3 regions of the Amycolatopsis mediterranei genome follow, and region 1 is predicted to be linked to each of the others. Evidence: riboswitches for the same ligand, from Rfam matches in the RefSeq annotation. Region 1 holds a riboswitch; each other region holds the start of a gene.
The links. A riboswitch is a leader RNA that binds a small molecule or an ion and turns the genes downstream of it on or off. The one in region 1 is predicted to bind S-adenosylmethionine.

Region 2: it holds a riboswitch for S-adenosylmethionine, as region 1 does, so the genes downstream of both, ISP_RS42605 (methionine ABC transporter ATP-binding protein) here and thrC (threonine synthase) in region 1, are expected to answer to the same signal.
Region 3: it holds a riboswitch for S-adenosylmethionine, as region 1 does, so the genes downstream of both, ISP_RS15600 (aminotransferase class V-fold PLP-dependent enzyme) here and thrC (threonine synthase) in region 1, are expected to answer to the same signal.

The regions. Positions count from the first base shown of each region.
Region 1 is NZ_CP100416.1:7,652,863-7,659,023, reverse strand. Features, by position in the region: gene ISP_RS34310 (ComEC/Rec2 family competence protein) at 1-2,040, shown strand, start outside; gene ISP_RS34305 (DUF4231 domain-containing protein) at 2,053-2,559, opposite strand; gene thrC (threonine synthase) at 2,683-3,948, opposite strand; SAM riboswitch class I at 3,962-4,095, opposite strand; gene holA (DNA polymerase III subunit delta) at 4,242-5,222, shown strand; gene rpsT (30S ribosomal protein S20) at 5,455-5,715, opposite strand; gene ISP_RS34285 (EamA family transporter) at 6,048-6,161, shown strand, end outside.
Region 2 is NZ_CP100416.1:9,414,074-9,420,234, forward strand. Features, by position in the region: gene ISP_RS42590 (ABC-F family ATP-binding cassette domain-containing protein) at 1-377, opposite strand, end outside; gene ISP_RS42595 (ASCH domain-containing protein) at 382-789, opposite strand; gene ISP_RS42600 (4-(cytidine 5'-diphospho)-2-C-methyl-D-erythritol kinase) at 786-1,748, opposite strand; gene ISP_RS42605 (methionine ABC transporter ATP-binding protein) at 1,819-2,832, opposite strand; SAM riboswitch class I at 3,040-3,130, opposite strand; gene rsmA (16S rRNA (adenine(1518)-N(6)/adenine(1519)-N(6))-dimethyltransferase RsmA) at 3,271-4,107, opposite strand; gene ISP_RS42615 (resuscitation-promoting factor) at 4,220-5,647, opposite strand; gene ISP_RS42620 (TatD family hydrolase) at 5,936-6,161, opposite strand, start outside.
Region 3 is NZ_CP100416.1:3,267,139-3,273,299, forward strand. Features, by position in the region: gene ISP_RS15585 (penicillin-binding transpeptidase domain-containing protein) at 1-66, shown strand, start outside; gene ISP_RS15590 (ArsR/SmtB family transcription factor) at 281-973, shown strand; gene ISP_RS15595 (potassium/proton antiporter) at 1,071-2,549, shown strand; SAM riboswitch class IV at 2,628-2,742, shown strand; gene ISP_RS15600 (aminotransferase class V-fold PLP-dependent enzyme) at 2,782-4,125, shown strand; gene ISP_RS15605 (hypothetical protein) at 4,389-4,739, shown strand; gene lspA (signal peptidase II) at 4,766-5,548, shown strand; gene ISP_RS15615 (RluA family pseudouridine synthase) at 5,545-6,161, shown strand, end outside.

The sequences.
Region 1 (6,161 bases):
AAACCCGTGCGCAGCGCGGGGTACGCCGACCGGCAAGCCGGTGCCCGGTCCGTCGTCCTCGCCGCCGACGTGCGCACAGCATCGGTCGACGGACGGCCGGTCTCCTCCGCCGGCCGCGTCCTGCTGCTGGCTCCGGTCGAGCAGTGGGCGTCGCTGCTACCGGGCCAAGAGGTGACTGCGAACGGCCTGCTGATGCCGCCACGCGGTTCGGACCTGACCGCCGCGGTGCTGTCGGTGCGCGGCCCGCCGGGCGCGCCCGGCCCGGCGCCGTGGTGGCAGCGGGCGGCCGCCGGGCTGCGCACCGGTCTCCACGACCTGTGCCAGGTCCTGCCGGAGGAACCCGCGGGCCTGCTCCCGGGACTGGTACTGGGCGACACGAGCGCGTTGTCCCCGCGCGTCGAGCAGGAGTTCGTCTCCGCGGGCCTCACGCACCTCACCGCGGTCAGCGGCGGCAACCTCGCGGTGATCTGCGGGGCGGTACTGCTCCTGTTGCGCCTGCTCCGGCTCGGACCCCGGCTGTCGGCCGCGGCGGCCGGGACGTGCCTGGCCGGGTTCCTCGTCCTCGTCGGCCCGGAGCCGAGCGTGCTGCGCGCGGGTGTCATGGCGGCCGTGGCGCTCCTGGCGCTGGCGCTGGGCCGCCGCGGTTCGGCGCTGCCCGCGCTGGCCTTCGCGGTGTGCTTGCTGGTGGTGGCGGATCCGGCGATGGCCACGGACTTCGGCTTCGCGCTGTCGGTGTGCGCCACCGGCGGGCTGGTCCTGCTCGCGCCCCGCTGGGCCGATGCCCTGGTCCGCCGCGGGATCCCGCCTGGGTTCGCGGAAGGACTGGCGATCCCGCTGGCGGCTTTCCTGGTGACGGCGCCGGTGCTCGCGGGCATGGCGGGTTCCGTGAGCCTGGTTTCGGTGCTGACCAACGTCCTCGCCGCGCCCGTGGTGGCCCCGGCGACGGTGCTCGGCGTGCTGGCGACGGTCACCGGCCCGTGGTGGCCGGGCGCCGGGAAGGTCCTGGTGCACCTGGCCGACCCGGAGGCCCGGTGGCTGATCACCGTCGCCCGGCACGGCGCGCGAGCGCCGGGCGCGGTCATCGCCTGGCCCGGTGGCTGGGTGGGCGGTCTCCTGGCCGCCGCCGTCCTCGTGGTGCTGGTGCTCGCGGTCCGGCTACGGCGGGTGCGGGTGCTGATGGCGGTGCTCGTCGCCGGCGCGCTGCTGGTTTTCGTGCCGGTCCGGGTGCTGGCGCCGGCGTGGCCGCCGCGGAACTGGGCGATGGTCGAATGCGACGTCGGCCAGGGCGACGCCGTCGTGCTGGCGACCGCCGAGCCGGGACGGGCGGTCGTTGTGGACGCCGGACCCGAGCCGGGGCCGGTCGACGAGTGCCTGCACCGGCTGGCGGTCGACCGGATCCCGCTGCTGGTGCTGAGCCACCTGCACGCCGACCACATCGGCGGCCTCGCTTCGGTCTTCGACGGCCGCGCGGTCGGCGCGATCGCCGTCGGCCCGGGGCGGTCGCCCGGGTGGGCGTGGCGCCAGGTGGCTACCGAGGCCGCCCGGCGGGCGGTGCCGCTGGTGGAGCTGAATCCGGGTGAGCGGCTGGCCTGGCCAGGCCTGGCGCTCGACGTCCTGGGCCCGCGCTACGTACCGGCCCGCTCGGACGGGCCACAGGACGGCACGACGATCAACAACAGCTCGGTGGTGCTCCGAGCGCAGACCACGGCGGGCCGGGTCCTGCTGACCGGCGACGTCGAACTGGCCGCGCAGGCAGACCTGCTGGCCGACATCGGAGATCTGAAGGCGGAGGTGTTGAAGGTGCCGCACCACGGCAGCCGCTACTCGCTGCCGTCGTTCCTCGCGGCGGTGGCCCCACAGGTGGCCTTGGTCAGCGTGGGCGCGGGAAACACGTACGGGCACCCCAGCAAGTCCACAATGGACACTTTGGCTGCGCTCGGCGCGCGGGTGACTCGGACGGATGTCGACGGAGACACGGCAGTGGTCACCGGAACGGCGATAGTCCGCCGAGGTGAGCCGCGCGGGCCGCCCCGCCGGTGACCAGGAGGGCCGTCATTCGACGGGCTTCCGCGGAGTCTCGTGGCTTTGGCGGCCGCGTTCGACGCTCATCCGACGTCGAGCCCACTGCTGCCCACCCTCGTCCGACAGGGTTTCGACCCGGGCAACCAGCACTTGGACAGCGTCCGCGCGATCGTAAGGCGGTGACGAATGGAGGAACAATGCGGCTTCACGCTCGATCGCGTAGCCGATCTGGCTGTGCTCCACCCAGTTCTCGTGCAGCCCGAAGGTGGTCCGGATCCCGGTGGCGATCAGGACGAACGCGCCCAGAGCGGCGATGACGACAGAGTCGAGATGGGCAGCGGCGGCCACCGGAATCGCGGCCGAACCGGCGAGAGCGGCGATTTCGATGACCGCGTATCTCAGCCGGTCTCGCCGGGATCCCTTCTTGTACCACTGCCACTTCGCGACAACTGTCACCGGCAGCTGCTGGCCGTCACGCTCGGCAGTGATCATCCAATGCGTGCCGAGATCGCCGGACGTGTCCGCAGCCCACCGCATACCCCGAACCTCCGCGAACGAGTCGATCCACTGGTGGATGCCGACCTTAACGGCCCAGAAGTGCGGAAGGGGGTATTGCCGTTCGGGGGCGAGCCGCCTCGCCCGCCCCCGAACGGCTGATGATCAGTAGCCGAGGGCCTTGTTCACGGCTGCGGCCGAGGGCGGCAGGGTCGCCTTGGGGCCGACGTGGTTCTCGATCGCGTCGAGGGTCTTGAGGCCGTCGCCGGTGATGAGCAGCACGGTCTCGGCGTCCGGGTCCAGCTTGCCCGTCTCGACCAGCTTCTTTGCCGTGGCGACGGTGACCCCGCCGGCCGTCTCGGTGAAGATGCCTTCGGTGCGGGCCAGCAGGCGGATGCCCTCGACGACCTCTTCGTCGGAGACGTCCTCGATCGCGCCGCCGGTGCGGTTGACGATGTCGAGCACGTACGGGCCGTCGGCCGGGTTGCCGATCGCCAGCGAGCGGGCGATCGTGTCCGGCTTCACCGGCTGGACCACGTCCTGGCCGGCGCGGAACGCGGCCGACACCGGCGAGCAGCCGGTGGCCTGCGCGCCGAACACCTTGTACGGGCTGGCGTCCACGAGACCGAGCTGCCCCAGCTCACGGAAACCCTTGTCCACCTTGGTCAGCTGCGAACCGGAGGCGATCGGCACGACGATCTGCGGCGGGATGCGCCAGCCGAGCTGCTCGGCGACCTCGAAGGCCAGCGTCTTCGAGCCCTCCGAGTAGTACGGCCGGACGTTCACGTTGACGAACGCCCACTTCGGGTGCTCGCCGGCGAGCTCGGTGGCGAGGCGGTTGACGTCGTCGTAGTTACCGTCGATGGCGATGAGGTCGCCGTCGTACACCGCGGTGGTGAGGATCTTGGCGCGCTCGAGAGACTTGGGGATCAGCACGACCGACCGCCAGCCGGCGCGGGCCGCGGCGGCGGCCGTCGCGTTGGCCAGGTTGCCGGTCGAGGGACACGCGAGCACCTCGAAACCGAACTCGCGGGCCGCGGCCAGCGCGACGGCGACGACGCGGTCCTTGAACGAGTGCGTCGGGTTGCCGGTGTCGTCCTTGACCCACACGCGCTTGAGGCCGAGTTCCTTGGCGAGGCGGTCGGCGCGGACCAGGCGCGTCGCGCCCGGCTCGGTGTTCGGGATCTCTTCGACGTTGGACGGAACGGGAAGGAGTTTCTTGTAGCGCCAGATGTTCTTGGGGCCGGCTTCGATGTCTTCGCGGCGGACGCGGCCGAAGTCGTAGGCGACCTCGAGCGGTGAGAAGTCTTCGGCGGAGACGAACTCCGGAGCGAGCGGCTGCCGGTGGCCCTCTTCCTTCGACACCAGCTCGACGGCGGGTCCGAGATCCGGGGTCTTGGTGGTGGAGGTCGTGCCGAGGGTGGCGGTCATCGCGAGGTTCCTTTCCTCATCTGCCCCGCCGAAGCGGGCCGGAATTGGCACCGTGGTCGTCAGCTATCCCGCGATCGCGGGATGACAGGCTGTACGCCGGTTGCCGGGGCTTCGTCGGGCCGTTCCCTCTGCCCCTCTGGATGAGCGGTATTCAGTTGTCGGTGCGCGCACGCCGGAGATCCGGGGCGGGCTGCCTCGGCTACACCGTACGACATCGCGCTCGGGCCGTGCCACGGTGGCCGCTCGACATCACCGGAGCGGGCGCACCGGAGCACGAGTGAGAGGATTCCCGGGTGACCGCGCAAGCCACCGCCCCGGCCCCGCTGCAGCTGGTGCTGGGTGAGGAAGAACTGCTGATCGAGCGGGCCGTCCGCGAGACGCTCGCCGCCGCCCGCGTGATGGACGCGACCGCCGAGCTGACCCGGGTCCGGGTGTCCGATCTCACAGCGCCCGAGCTGGCCGAGCTGGTCAGCCCGTCGCTGTTCAGCGAAGGCCGGGTGATCGTCCTGGAGTCGGCGCAGGACATCTCGCAGGAGCTGGCCGACGCCGTCGCGGCTTACCTGAAGGACCCCGCCGACGGGGTGGTGCTCGTCGTCGTGCACACCGGTGGCGGCCGCAGCAAGGCGGGCAAGTCGCTGCCGACGGCGCTGAAGAAGGCCGGCGCCGAGATCACCGAGTGCCCGAGACTGACCAAGCCGGCCGAGCGGGAGCAGTTCGTGCGCCACGAGGTGCGCCGGGTGGGCGGCAAGATCGACCCGGCGGGGGTCGCCGCCCTGCTCGACGCCGTGGGCTCCGACCTGCGGGAACTCTCTTCGGCGGCGACGCAGCTGGTCGCGGACACGGGCGGCACGGTCGACGCCGACGCGGTCCGCCGCTACCACCGCGGCCGTGCCGACGTCACCGGCTTCGCGGTCGCGGAGAAGGCGGTCAGCGGCGACCGTGCGGCGGCGCTGGAGTCGCTGCGCTGGGCGATGCAGCTGGGTGTCCCGCACGTCCTGGTCGCCGACGCGCTGGCCGACGCGGTCCGGACGATCGCCCGGGTCTCCGGCGCGGGCCGGGGCAACCCGAATCAGCTTGCGGGCGAGCTGGGCATGCCGCCGTGGAAGATCCGCAAGGCACAGGGGCAGTCCCGCGGCTGGAACCCCGACGGTCTCGCGACGGCGATGCGCGTGGTCGCGCGACTGAACGCCGAGGTCAAGGGCGTGGCGGCGGACCCGGGCTACGCGCTGGAGCGCGCGGTCCTCGAGGTGGCGGCGGCCAAGGGCGACCGCTGACCGCGGCCGGGCCCGGACACGAAGCCTGGATGCAACGGGCCTGGACGCGAAGGGCCTGGACACGAGGCCCGGATGCAACGGGCCTGGACGCGAAGGGCCGACGCAAGAGCCCGGGCGCGAAGGGCCCAGACGCGAAGCTCGACGCGAAGCCTGGACGCGAAGAGTCTGATGCGAAGTCCGGACATGAAGAAGGCCCCGGCCGAAGCCGGGGCCTGCTCAGAAATCAACCAGCTCAGAGCGCGTTGACGCGCTTGGCCAGCGCCGACTTCTTGTTGGCGGCCTGGTTGGCGTGGATGACGCCCTTCGAGACGGCCTTGTCCAGCTTCTGGGCGGCGTCGCGCTGCAGCTCGACGGCCTTGGCCTTGTCGCCGGCCTCGGCGGCTTCGCGGACCTTGCGGATCGCGGTCTTCACCGAGGACCGGATCGCCTGGTTGCGCTGACGCGCCTTCTCGTTCGTCGTGATGCGCTTGATCTGCGACTTGATGTTGGCCATAGGGCAACTCCTGTTTCACTCGGTGAGATTCGCCGCCGCGCTGAAGTGGCCCCGCTCCGAAAAGCAGGTTTCCTCCATGACGGAATGCCGCACGGGCAGCGAGCGACCACTCTAACAGCCGGGCCGCCGGCATCCGGAGCCGGGAGTACCGTGGGCGACGGCAGTGCCTAGGGTTCCGTCGCCGGTCCGTGCCGCCCGCACCACACAACCAGGACCGGTGGGCCTGGTCCGAGCGGCACCATCGGCGGGCCCGGACGGCCGGTCGTTCATCTGACGGGGCAAAAGCCTGGAGGACCGGGGTGTTCGCGCGCGCGAACACCCGAAGGGGTCCCCTGAACGCCACCGCCTTGTCCCTTGTCCTCGCCGCCGCCGTCATGCACGCCGCCTGGAACCTGGTGGCCAAGCGCATCTCCTCCGGTGGCACCCAGTTCGTCTGGCTCTACTAC
Region 2 (6,161 bases), 1.8 Mb from region 1:
GAGAGGTTCGCGGTCGGCGTGTCGAGCCCGATCGCGGTGATACCCAGACCGTCCACAATGGATCGGACGCGCGCGTCCGCCGCCCATTCGTGCTCGGCGCCGTAGCGTTCGAGCACGACCTCGCCGACGCTGCTGCCGTGCGGCAACTCGGTCCGCTGGGTGACGACGGCCATCCGCAGGCCGCCGACGTGGCTCACCCGCCCGGAATCGGGCTCGGCGAGTCCGGAAAGGACTTCCAGCAGGGTGGTCTTGCCGCCGCCGTTGAGGCCGACGACGCCGATGCGCTGCCCGGCCGCGACGCCGAGGGAGACGCCGTCCAGGAGCGGGCGAACCCCGTAGGACTTGCTCACCGACTCGAGATTGACCAGGTTGGCCATCCGTTCAGCCGATCCTTTCAACGATGATGAACCGGGTCGCCACGACCATGGTCGCGTCGTCCACGGTGAATTCCGGATCTTCGAGCGCGGCGCGCATTTCGTCGCCCTGCCAGTACTCCGTGTGGCCGGCGCGCCATCCGGCGACGCTCGTGTCGCCCTCACCCTCGTCGAGCGCGTGCTGCAAGTCCACTTCGGACAGAGGAAGCACGCGCACCTCGGTGGTCTCGAGCACCGCGACCCCCACGCCGGCCGAGTCGATCATCAGCTCGCGCTCGCCGACGACAGGCAGCTCTTCGCCGTACTTCTCGTACTCGGCGACCAAGCCGGTGGTCGACGTCTTCTCCCCGCGCAGGATCGCCGCGACCAGCTTGTCGCGCAGCGGGCCGGGGAACGCGAACTCGGCGTGCTTCACGCGTGCACCCGCGGCGGCGTCGGCCGGTTCGCGTCGTCGCCGCCGACCACGCGGGCGCCGGGGACCGGGCCGTGGGCCACGCGGACCGTCCGGCACACGCCGGCACCCGACAGCTCGGCCGCGACCTCCACCGCCGACTGCGCGTCTTCGCAGAGGAACGCGCACGTCGGGCCGGAGCCGGACACCGTGCCCGCGAGCGCGCCCGCGTTGACCCCCGCCCGGAGCGTGCGGCGCAGGTCGGGCCGCAGCGAGACCGCCGCCGCCTGCAGGTCGTTGCCCAGCAGCAGGGCCAGCTGGCGCGGGTCGCCGGAGGCCAGCGCCTCGACGACCGGCGTGTGCGAGCCGATCCGGGGCGGGTTGCCCGCCGCGCGCAGGCGGTCCAGTTCGCCGAACACCTTCGGCGTGGACAGCCCTTCGGCGGCGAAGGCCAGCACCCAGTGGAACGTGTGCCGCGACAGCACCGGGACCAGCTGCTCACCGCGGCCGGTACCCAGCGCGGTGCCGCCGTAGAGCGCGAACGGGACGTCGCTGCCCAGGCCGGCGGCGATTTCGGCCAGCTCGTCCCGGGTGACGTCGAGGTTCCACAGGCTCGCCAGCCCGACGAGCGTCGCCGCGGCGTCGGCACTGCCGCCCGCCATGCCGCCGGCCACCGGGATGCCCTTGCGCAGCACCACCCGGACCTTCGGCTCCCCGGCGCGGCCGACGTGCCCGGCCAGCGCTTCGACCGCCCGCCAGGCCAGGTTCTTCGGGCCGGTCGGGACCGAGCCCTCCCCCTCGCCGTAGACCTCGATGCCGGGCTCTTCGGTGACCGCGACGGTCACTTCGTCGGTCAGCGACAGCGCCTGGAAGACGGTCACCAGCTCGTGGTAACCGTCTTCGCGCAGGTCGTCGACCGCAAGGTGCAGGTTCACCTTGGCCGGGACCCGGACGGTGACTGGGGGCGGAACTACGGCGAGCACCCGACCAGCCTACGTGCCCGCCGAAACGCCCCGATGCGACCTGCGCATCGGGGCGTTCGGGAGCTACGGGTCAAGCGGCCGCGACGCCCTGGGGCCCGCGGGCGGTGTACGTCACGTGGCCGCCGCGCTCGGCGACCCACGCCAGCGCCGCGTCGGCCCGCTCGCCGCGGACGCCGAGGCGGAACCGGCCGACCGGGGTGTCGCCGACGCGGGTCAGGCCGCCGCCGATGGTGGCGAACTCGACGTCGAAGCGGCCCGCGGCCTCGGGCAGCAGCGCGCCGACCGAGGCGAAGCCGACCAGCACGACGTCGGCCGAGCGGTCGTAGCGCGCCGCCTGCGAGCGGGCGGTCTCGATGGCCGGCAGCAGCGCCTGCGCGGTGCGGCTGGCCGGGTCCGAGATCAGGTCGAGGACCGTGCCGCGCTCGACGACCGTGCCGTCCTCCAGCACCGCGACGTCGTCGCAGACCCTGCGGACCACGCCCGCGTCCGGCGTCGTGACGACGACGGTGACGCCCAGCTCGGAGCGCGCCCGGTCGAGGACGGCGAGCACCGCGCCGGCCTCCTCCGGGTCGACACCGGCGGTCGGGTCGTCGGCCAGCAGCACGGCGGGGGCCGCCGCCAGGGCCTTCGCGACCGCGACGCGGCGCAGCTGACCGGCGGACAGCTCGCTGGGCCGCTGCGCGGCGCGCGGGGTCAAGCCGACGAGGTCGAGCAGCGAGCCGACCCGGCTGCGGCGCTGCGGGCCGTCGATGCCGAGCTGCTCGAGCGGGGAGGCGATGTTGCCGGCGATGGTGCGTTCGGCGATCAGCTCCGGTTTCGTCGAGACGACGCCGAGCTGGCGGCGGATCTCCCGGAGGCGGCGGCCGTCGAGGGTGCCGGTGTTGAGGCCGTCGAGGCGCACGACGCCGCGGTCGGGGCGCTCCTGCAGCGCGATGCACCGGGCGAGAACGGACTTGCCGGACCCGGCGGGACCGACCACGCCGAAGAGCGAGCCGGCCTGGACTTCGACGCTCACGTCCCGCAGCGCGACGACGGAATTTCCATTGGTGGCAAAGGTTTTCGACAGATTTTCGACGGTGATCACGAAGGCTCCAGAAAACGGGGTGCACGCATGGCGGCACCCGGCCGCAAGCAAGTTCCGTCCTGTTCGGACGGTGCATGAAGAAGAGGTGGACCGGCTACGACAAGCTCAGTTGGAGCGTCGACATGCGGTCACGGAGCGGCGGCCTTCGTCGACTACGCGACGCCTGGTCAGGAGCAGGGGGCGAGCTACCCTCTTCATCGAAAACGGCCTCCATCGGTCCTGGCGGTAGCACCTGCCCTGTGGAGGGTGGTTGCTGCGACTTCGGCGAGCCAGGTCTCTCAGTCGCTCGGGATGGACGTACTGAGTAAAACCGATCCCGAGGAGCGAACGCAAGCCCGTTGGCCCAGATCACACGAGTGGAGGTGTCCGAATGGCGGGATCACGGGCGGCGAGGGCGTATTTTCACGCTTCCACTGTGGATATCCCACGGGCGGATGGCTAACGCGCGGCGGCGATCCGGGCGAAGTCGTGCACGTCCAGCTGCTCGCCGCGGGTCCGGGGGTCGATCCCGGCGGCCGTCAGCAGCTCGCCGGCGCGCTCGGCCGAGCCCGCCCAGCCGGCGAGCGCGGCCCGGAGCGTCTTCCTGCGTTGTGAGAAGGCGGCGTCCACCAGACCGAAGAGCAGCTCCCGGTCTTCGGACGCCGTCGTGTCGCCGCGTTCGAAGGCGACGAGCGCGGAATCGACGTTCGGCACGGGCCAGAACACCGAGCGTGGCACGGCGGCGACCTTGCGTGCGGAGCCGTACCAGGCGAGCTTCACGCTCGGCACGCCGTAGATCCGGCTGCCGGGGCCGGCGGCCATCCGGTCGGCGACCTCGGTCTGCACCATGACGAGGCCCTTCCGGAGCGAAGGTACTTCGGCCAGCAGGTGCAGCACGACGGGCACGGCGACGTTGTAGGGCAGGTTGGCGACGAGGGCGGTCGGCTCACCCAGTTCTCCCCGGGTGACGCGCATGGCGTCGGCCCCGACGACGTCGAGGTTCCCGGCGACCTCGGGTCCGCGCTCGGCGACGGTCTTGGGCAGCCGCTCGGCGAGCTTGGGATCGATCTCGACGGCGACGACGTGGGCACCGGTGGCGAGCAGCCCGAGGGTCAGCGACCCGAGCCCGGGCCCGACCTCGAGCACGACGTCGCCCGGAGCGACGTTCGCCAGCTCGACGATCCGGCGGACGGTGTTGGGATCGTGCACGAAGTTCTGCCCGAGCTTCTTCGTCGGCCGCACGTCGAGTTCGGCCGCCAGCCCGCGGATCTCGGCAGGTCCCAGCAGTTCAACCACCGGACGAGCCTACTTGACCCCGGAACTCGCGTGATCAGCGGCGGAACTCGCGTGATTGGCGCACGCGGAACGGCCCCCGTCCACTGAGGACGGGGGCCGTTCCGGGAAAGCGTCAGGCCTTCTTGCCGCAGACCGGCCAGGCGCTGTAGCTGCCGCCGCGGCCGGCCTTGACCTTCTCCGCGATCGCGATCTGCTGCTCACGGGAGGCCTGGTTCGGCAGCGCGGCGTACTCGTCGCCGCCGTAGGCGTTCCACGTCTGCTTGTCGAACTGGAGGCCGCCGTAGTAGCCGTTGCCGGTGTTGATGGCCCAGTTGCCACCCGACTCGCACTGCGCGATGCGGTCCCACGCGGAACCGTCGCCGACGTCCGGGGTCGGGGCCTGCTTGGTGCCGACGTGGATGATCTTCGGCTTCGGCTGGGTGAGGACCTTCTCGGAGACGCTCTCGCGAGCGACCTCCTTGCCGTTCTTCTGCGTGACCTTGTAGGTCACTTCCTTCTCACCGGGCGTGCCCGGGTCTTCGACCGAGGTCTTGCCCTTGGCGAGGTCCGGGTCGTCGACCTTCTGCTCGGGCGGGTCGATGGACTCCTTCTGGACGACCGTCGAGACGCCGGTGCGGCTGATGTGCACCTCGGCGCCGTCGGTCAGCTTGACGTCCAGACCACCCTCGGCCTGGTCCTCCGGGCCCAGGGTGAGCTTGTACTCGCCCAGGAACTCCTTCGTCGTGACCGCGGTCGTCTTCACCTGCTTCGGCGCGTTGGCCCCGTCGTACAGGGTGATGTTCTTGAGGGTCTTGATCTCGACGGTCGCGCCCTGCAGGGGCAGTTCGCCGTCCTTCGGCATCGACATCCACGTGCCGGGCTTGTCCATGCCGGTCATGCCCAGCTGGGACAGCGCGTCGCCGAGGTGGGTCGCACGGACCCAGGAGGTGTGCTCCGCGCCGTCGACGATCATCTTCAGCTGGCGGCCGCGCTCGAGCTTGATGACACCGCCGTCGCCGACCTCCGCCTGCGGGGAGGGGGACAGCGAGTCGTGCGCGCCGACGGACAGGCCCGCGTCCTCGAGCACCTCGCCGACGGTGCCGCCGAAGGAGTGCACGGTCTGCTGGTGGCCGTCGACGTCGACGGTGATGCTCTTGTTCATCGCCAGCGCGGCCGCGCCGCCGCCGGCGACGCTGATCATCACGCTGAGGACGGCGCCCTTGAGGAACCGGCGCTTCCAGATCTTGGTGGTCTCGCGCAGACCCTCGTCCAGCGCGGCCCGCTTGGCCTGCGGGGACGCGGTCCGGTCCGACTCGATCTCGTCCGGGATGACGATCGGCGGCAGGTACGTCGTCTCGGCGTTGATGAGCCGGATCAGCTCGTCGACGTCGACGTCGATCTCGGCCATCATCGCGTCGGCGTCCGGGCCGAGCGCGGCGAGGATGTCCTGCTGCGTGATGTTCGGGTCGTCGGAGAAGTCGAGCTGGCCGTACGCAGTGTTCTCGAAATCGCGCTCGAGGACGGCCGCGGAGCGCGCTCCAGCCTGTCTGCTACCTGTCACCGGGTCGTTCCCTTTCCCAAGACATCGTTCGGGGCGACGTCTTTACGTCTGGGCCCGCAGCCGGCGCCATCGTCACGGTTCCAGGCCGTACCGCTCCTGGTTCCGCTTCCCCGACGTGCACTGACGTGACTGTGGGCGTAACAGCCGGCAACTGCATGCGCAGTACCGACCGGCACGATCACGGGACAGTAACGGGTCGCGGCGGGTTGCGCAAACACCCCCCGGAGTGTCGTGATCTGGGTCACTCCATCAGGTGGACGAGCGGGGAACCCTGTTGTCGCAATGCGTTCAACCCGTTGTGACACTGGGGAGTCGGTAGACCCGCTCGGCGGTGGTCCGGACCGCTTCGGCGACTTCGTGGACAGCTTCGCCCCTGAGCGCCGCGAGGTGACGGACGGTGTAGGCGGCGCCGAACGGCTCGTTGGGCCGCCCACGGAACGGGTGGGGGGTCAGAAACGGTGCGTCGGTCTCGACGAGGTACTGCCCCGGTGGGCAGAGCCGGGCCGCGGCGTGG
Region 3 (6,161 bases), 4.4 Mb from region 1:
CTGGAGAACTCGAACGACTCGGGCCCGGCCGTCCAGGTCGCCGCCAAGTTCCTCAAACCCCTCTGACCCCGGACCCAGCCGGACGACACGCGTACCCACGCGGACGACACGCGTACCTGGATGGACGACACGCGGAGGCAGGCGGCCGGCGCCGTGTCGTCCGGCTGAGTACGCGTGTCGTCCGGCTGAGTACGCGTGTCGTCCACCGGGGTACGCGTGTCGTCCGGCTGGGTACGACGGTTCGGCCGTGGCCGAACCGTCGGGGCCGTAGCGTGGGGGTATGGAGACGATCGCGCTGGCCGAGGTGGCCGCGGTGCTCGCCGACCCGAGCCGGGCCACCATGTGCCTCGTGCTGCTGGACGGCCGGGCCTGGACCGTCGGCGAGCTCGCGAAGGCGGCCGGGATCGCCCTCTCGACGGCCAGCGAGCACGTCAGCCGGCTGGCCGGGGCCGGTTTCGTCGTCCGGGTCAAGCAGGGGCGGGCCAGCTACGTCCGGATCGCCGATCCGCGCGTCGCCGAGCTGATCGAGCACCTGGCCCAGCACGCCGAGCACCGCCCGGTGACCGGTCTCAAGTCGTCGCTGCGGGCGCGGCGGCTCGGGTTCGCGCGGACCTGCTACGACCACCTCGCCGGCGAGCTCGGCGTGGCGCTGCGCGAAGGCATGCTCGCCACCGGCCTGCTCGGCACCGCCGACGGCCTGGCCCTCACCCCGCGCGGGCGATCGGTGCTGGCCGACCTCGGCGTGCCGGTCGCCGCCGGGCGGCGGCCGCTGCTGCGTGACTGTCTGGATTGGACGGAGCGCCGCGACCACCTCGCCGGCGCCCTGCCCGCGGCGCTGCTCGACCGCGCGGTCGACGCCGGCTGGGTGGCCAGGGACGGCCACCGCGCCGTCAAGGTGCTGCCCGCGGCGGGGGAGCCGTTCGCCGCTCTCGGTGTCGATCTCGACGCGCTCGGTGGGGTCGCGGCGCCTTAACACACCGGGTGTCCGGCGACGGGCAGCGGTACACGAACGAGTTAACCCGCGCGCCTCACTATTCTGAGGGCCCCACGGCACTCGGGAGGAGGCGGGCATGGACCAGCTTCCCGTGCTGCTCGGCGTCGGCGGTGTCGTGCTCCTCGCCTCCGTGCTGGCCGTGCGCGTGTCGATCCGGCTCGGCCTGCCCTCGCTGCTGCTGTACCTGGCCATCGGCGTCCTGCTGGGCGAAGCCGGCTTCGGCATCCGGTTCGACAACCCCGGGCTGACCCAGTCGCTCGGGCTCGCCGCGCTCGTCATGATCCTCGCCGAAGGCGGGCTGACCACCCGGTGGTCGGCGGTGAAACCCGCGCTGGGCCGCGGAATCGCACTGTCCACAGTGGCCGTCGTGGCGAGCGTCGCGGTGACCGGCGCGGCGCTGCACTGGCTGCTGGGCCTGGACTGGCGGCTGGCGCTGCTGTGGGGCGCGGTGCTCGCCTCGACCGACGCGGCCGCGGTGTTTTCGGTGCTGCGTACCGCGGGCATCGGCCACCGGCTCACCGGCGCGCTCGAACTCGAGTCGGGCATCAACGACGCGCCGGCCTACATCGCCGTCGTGGTGCTGGCCGAAGGCACCACTGTGGACTGGACGCTGCCGCTGCTGGTGGTCTACGAGCTGACGGCGGGCCTGGTCATCGGGCTCGCCTTCGGCTGGCTCGGCGGGTTCGCGCTGCGCCGGGCCGCGCTGCCGGCGACCGGCCTCTACCCGCTCGCCACGGTCGCGGTGTGCGTCGTCGCGTACTCGTCCGGGCAGCTGCTGCACGCGTCCGGGCTGCTCGCCACCTACGTCGCCGCGCTGGTGCTCGGCAATTCGCGGCTGCCGCACCGGTCGGACACGCTGTCGTTCGCCGAGGGCCTGGGCTGGCTGGCGCAGATCGGGCTGTTCGTGCTGCTCGGGCTGTTCGCGTCGCCGGGCCGGCTGCTCGACGCGATCGTGCCGGGCCTGGTCGCGGGCGGGGTCGTGCTGCTGCTGGCGCGGCCGGTCTCGGTCGTCCTGGCGATGCTGCCGTTCCGGCTGCCGTGGCGGGAACAGGCCTTCCTGTCGTGGGCCGGGCTGCGCGGCGCCGTGCCGATCGTGCTCGCCATGATCCCGCTGTCGCAGGGCCTGCCGGGCGCGCAGCGGCTGGTCGACGCGGTGTTCGTGCTGGTCATCGTGCTGACGCTGGTGCAGGGGGCGACGCTCGGCCCGCTCGCGCGCCGGCTCGGGCTGGCCAAGAAGTCCGAGCCGCACGAGGTCGAGGTCGACTCCGCGCCGCTGGACGAGCTGGGTGCCGAACTGCTGCAGGTCCGCATCCAGCCGGGCTCGAAGCTGCACGGCGTGTACCTGTCCGAGCTGCGGCTGCCCATCGGGGCGACGATCAGCCTGGTCGTGCGCGGCGGCGCGGGCTTCACCCCGCAGAAGACCAGCCGGCTGCAGGAGCACGACCAGCTGCTGGTCGTCACGACGAGCGCCGTCCGCGACGCCGCCGAGCGACGGCTGCGCGCCGTCGACCGGGCCGGGCGCCTGGCCCGCTGGAAGGGCGAATCCGGCCGCTGAGCACGCTCTGTGACCGGCGTCTCAGAATGTGAGGCGGGGGTTGGCCACCGGCGGCGTTCTCGGTTACCTTCTGGCTCAGGTCATGAGTGCCAGCGCGAAGCCCCGGCTTGCTGGCCGGCAACCCTCCTACCGCGGTGGGGTGCCCCGGGTGAAGACCGGGCCGGTCGCGCCGTGCGACGGGCAAGCGCGGGCCCCTCGCCGGGGTCCCCCGGATCGCCGAGGAGGCACCCCGATGACTCTCGCCATCGACCGCACCCAGCTCGAAAGCCCCGCAAGCCCCGAAACCCGCGCCGTCCCCGCCGTGGCGGGCGCGTCGCTGCGGGTTCCGCTGGTGACCGGCGGGGACATCGGCTACGCCAACCTCGACCACGCCGCGAGCGCCCCGTGCCTCGAGGCCGTCCGCGGCGCCGTCGACGAGTTCCTGCCCTGGTACGCCAGCGTCCACCGCGGGGCCGGCTTCGCGTCGCAGGTCTCCACCAGGCTCTACGAGCGCACCCGTGACACCCTGCGCCGCTTCGTCGGCGCCCGGCGGACCGACACCGTCGTCTTCACCCGCAACACCACCGACTCCTTCAACCTCCTCGCCCGCAGCCTGCCGCGGCACACCACGGTGATCGTGTTCGACACCGAGCACCACGCCGCGCTGCTGCCGTGGCAGGGGCCGCACGTCCGGCGGATCCCGACCCCGCGCACCCGCCTCGCCGCGGTGTCCGCTGTGGACGAAGCACTCGCGGACGCCCCGCAGGGACCGCGGCTGGTCGTCGTCACCGGAGCGTCCAATGTGACCGGTGAGCTGCTCCCGGTGGCGGAAATCGCCGCGGTGGCCCGGAAACACGGCGCCCGTATCGCGCTGGACGCCGCCCAGCTCGCCCCGCACCGCCGGATCTCGCTCAAGGAACTGGACGTCGATTACGTGGCCCTGTCCGGCCACAAGCTGTACGCGCCCTTCGGCGCGGGTGCGCTGATCGGGCGCGCCGACTGGCTGCGCGCGGCCCGGCCGTACCTCGCCGGCGGTGGCGCGACCAAGCTCGTCACCGAAGACGCCGTCGTCTGGAACACCGGCCCGGAGCGCCACGAAGCCGGTTCGCCCAACACGGTCGGCGTATACGCGCTCGGCGTCGCGTGCGAGACCCTGAGCCGGAACTGGGACGTCGTCGAGGCGCACGAACAGGCTCTGCTCACCCGGCTGCGCAAGGGCCTCGAGAGCATCCCCGGCTGCGCCGAGCTGCGGTTGTTCGACGCGCCGGTCGACCGGGTCGGCACGGTCAGCTTCGTCGTCGACGGCTTCGACCCGGGCTGGCTCGCCGCGGTGCTGTCCGCCGAGTACGGCATCGGCGTCCGCGACGGCGCCTTCTGCGCCCACATCGCGGCCAAGCGGCTGATCGGCGTCACCGGCGGCGACGGGCAGCAGGCGGTTCGCGTCAGCCTCGGCCTCGGCAGCACGGAAGAACACGTCGACCGCGTGCTCCTGGCGCTGCGGCAGATCGTCGCCCGCGGAGCGCGTTGGGAATACGCGAAGGTGGACGGCCGCTGGGCGCCGGTGGGCGACCCGCGGGAGCTGCCGCCCTTCTGCTGAGCGCTAGCCTGCAGCGATGGGGAGAGGGCCGCGTTTCTGGTTTCCGCTGGCACTGCTGGGATTCACCGAGATCGGCCTGGTCGCGGTGCAGCTGCCGGCCCGCCGCAGCCCGGCCGAGGACGAAGCCGCGAATCTCCTGCTCGAGCCGACGGTCCCGCACGGGACGACCGAGTACAGCCAAGCGCTGAGGTTTCCCCTGGAGGATTTCCACACGGGGGGGCACCGGCCCGCCGATCGGGCCCGGCTGGCTGGTCGGGCTCGGCGTGGTCCTCGCCGGCACGGCCGTCTGGTACGCGCGGGCCCGGCGGCCCGTCCGCACCGGGTGGTTCGTCCTCGGCACGATCGGGGCGCTGCTCGCCGTTCCGCTGCTCGACCTGGTCGGGTCCTGGCAGTTCCGGCTCGGCGACGGGCTGCGCGGCCCGCTGCTGGCGACGCTCGGCCTGCTCGTCCTCGCCGCGTACGAGCGCAGCCGGTTCGTCCTGCTGACGACGGTCGCGTTCGCGCTGGTCGCCGTGGTGCTTTCGGCGGACCTGGTGGGCATGCTGGTCTCGGCGCTGATCCTGCTGGCCGCCGCCTTCACCGCGTTGCTGCGGCAGCACCCCCGGACACCCTGACCGCCGGATTCGCGCAGGTCGCGCCGGTGTTCCTGACGCCGGTGGCGGCCTCGCCCGCCGCGGCGGGCGAGCCGTTCGCGCCCGCCGCCGGACGGGCCCGACACGGCCTGGCCGCCGCCGTGGACAATGGACCGGTGAGCACCGAGCCCAGCCACTCCGAACCCGACACCGCCGCGCCCGCCGATGCGGTGCCCGATCCCGCCGCGGACGCGCCCGAGAACCCGGAGATCCCGGCGAAGCCGCTGCTGCCCAAGCGGCGGGTCGGCTGGGTCTTCGCGGTCGCCGTCGTGTTCTGGGCGATCGACCTGGTGACGAAGAACCTGGTCGTCGCCAACCTGGAGGGCAAGGAGCCGGTCAAGGTTCTCGGCGGCCTCATCTACCTGCAGGTGATCCGCAACCCCGGCGCCGCGTTCTCGATGGCCACCGGCATGACGTGGGTGCTCGCCCTGGTCGCACTCGCCGTGGTCATCGCGATCATCTGGCTGTCGCGGCGGCTGCGGTCGATCGGCTGGGCGATCGGCCTCGGCCTCGTGCTCGCCGGCGCCACCGGCAACCTGACCGACCGCATCTTCCGCGCGCCCGGCGGGCTGCAGGGTCACGTCGTCGACTTCATCTCGGCGTTCGCCCCGAACGGCAAGGGTTTCGCGATCTTCAACATCGCCGACTCCGCGATCTGCGTCGGCGGCGCCCTGATCGTGCTGCTGTCGCTGCTGGGCAAGGACTACGACGGCACGTCGACCAAGGACAAGAAGCTCGAGAAGACGATCGAGAAGGCACAGATCGAGAAGGCACCGGAGGAGCAGGCGTGAGCTCGCGGATGCTCCCGGTGCCCGACGGGCTCGACGGGATGCGCGTCGACGCCGGCCTCGCCAAGCTGCTCGGGCTGTCCCGCACGGTCGTCGCCGAGCTCGCCGAATCCGGGGACGTGCTGCTCGACGGCCGTCCCGCGGGCAAGTCCGACCGCCTCTCCGGCGGCGGCCTGCTGGAGATCACCCTGCCGGAGCCGGCGAACCCGGTCGAGGTCGTCGCCCAGCCGGTCGACGGCATGCAGATCCTGCACGACGACGACGACATCGTGGTGATCTCGAAGCCGGTCGGCGTCGCGGTGCACCCGAGCCCGGGCTGGACCGGCCCGACCGTCGTCGGCGGCCTCGCCGCGGCCGGCCTGCGCATCGCGACCTCGGGTGCGGCCGAGCGCCAGGGCGTGGTCCACCGGCTCGACGCGGGCACCACCGGCGTGATGGTGGTGGCCAAGAGCGAGCACGCGTACACCGTGCTGAAGCGCGCGTTCAAGGAGCGCACGGTCGACAAGGGCTACCACGCGATCGTCCAGGGCCACCCGGACCCGATGCGCGGCACGATCGACGCCCCCATCGACCGCCACCCGCGCCACGACTACAAGTTCGCGGTGGTCCAGGGCGG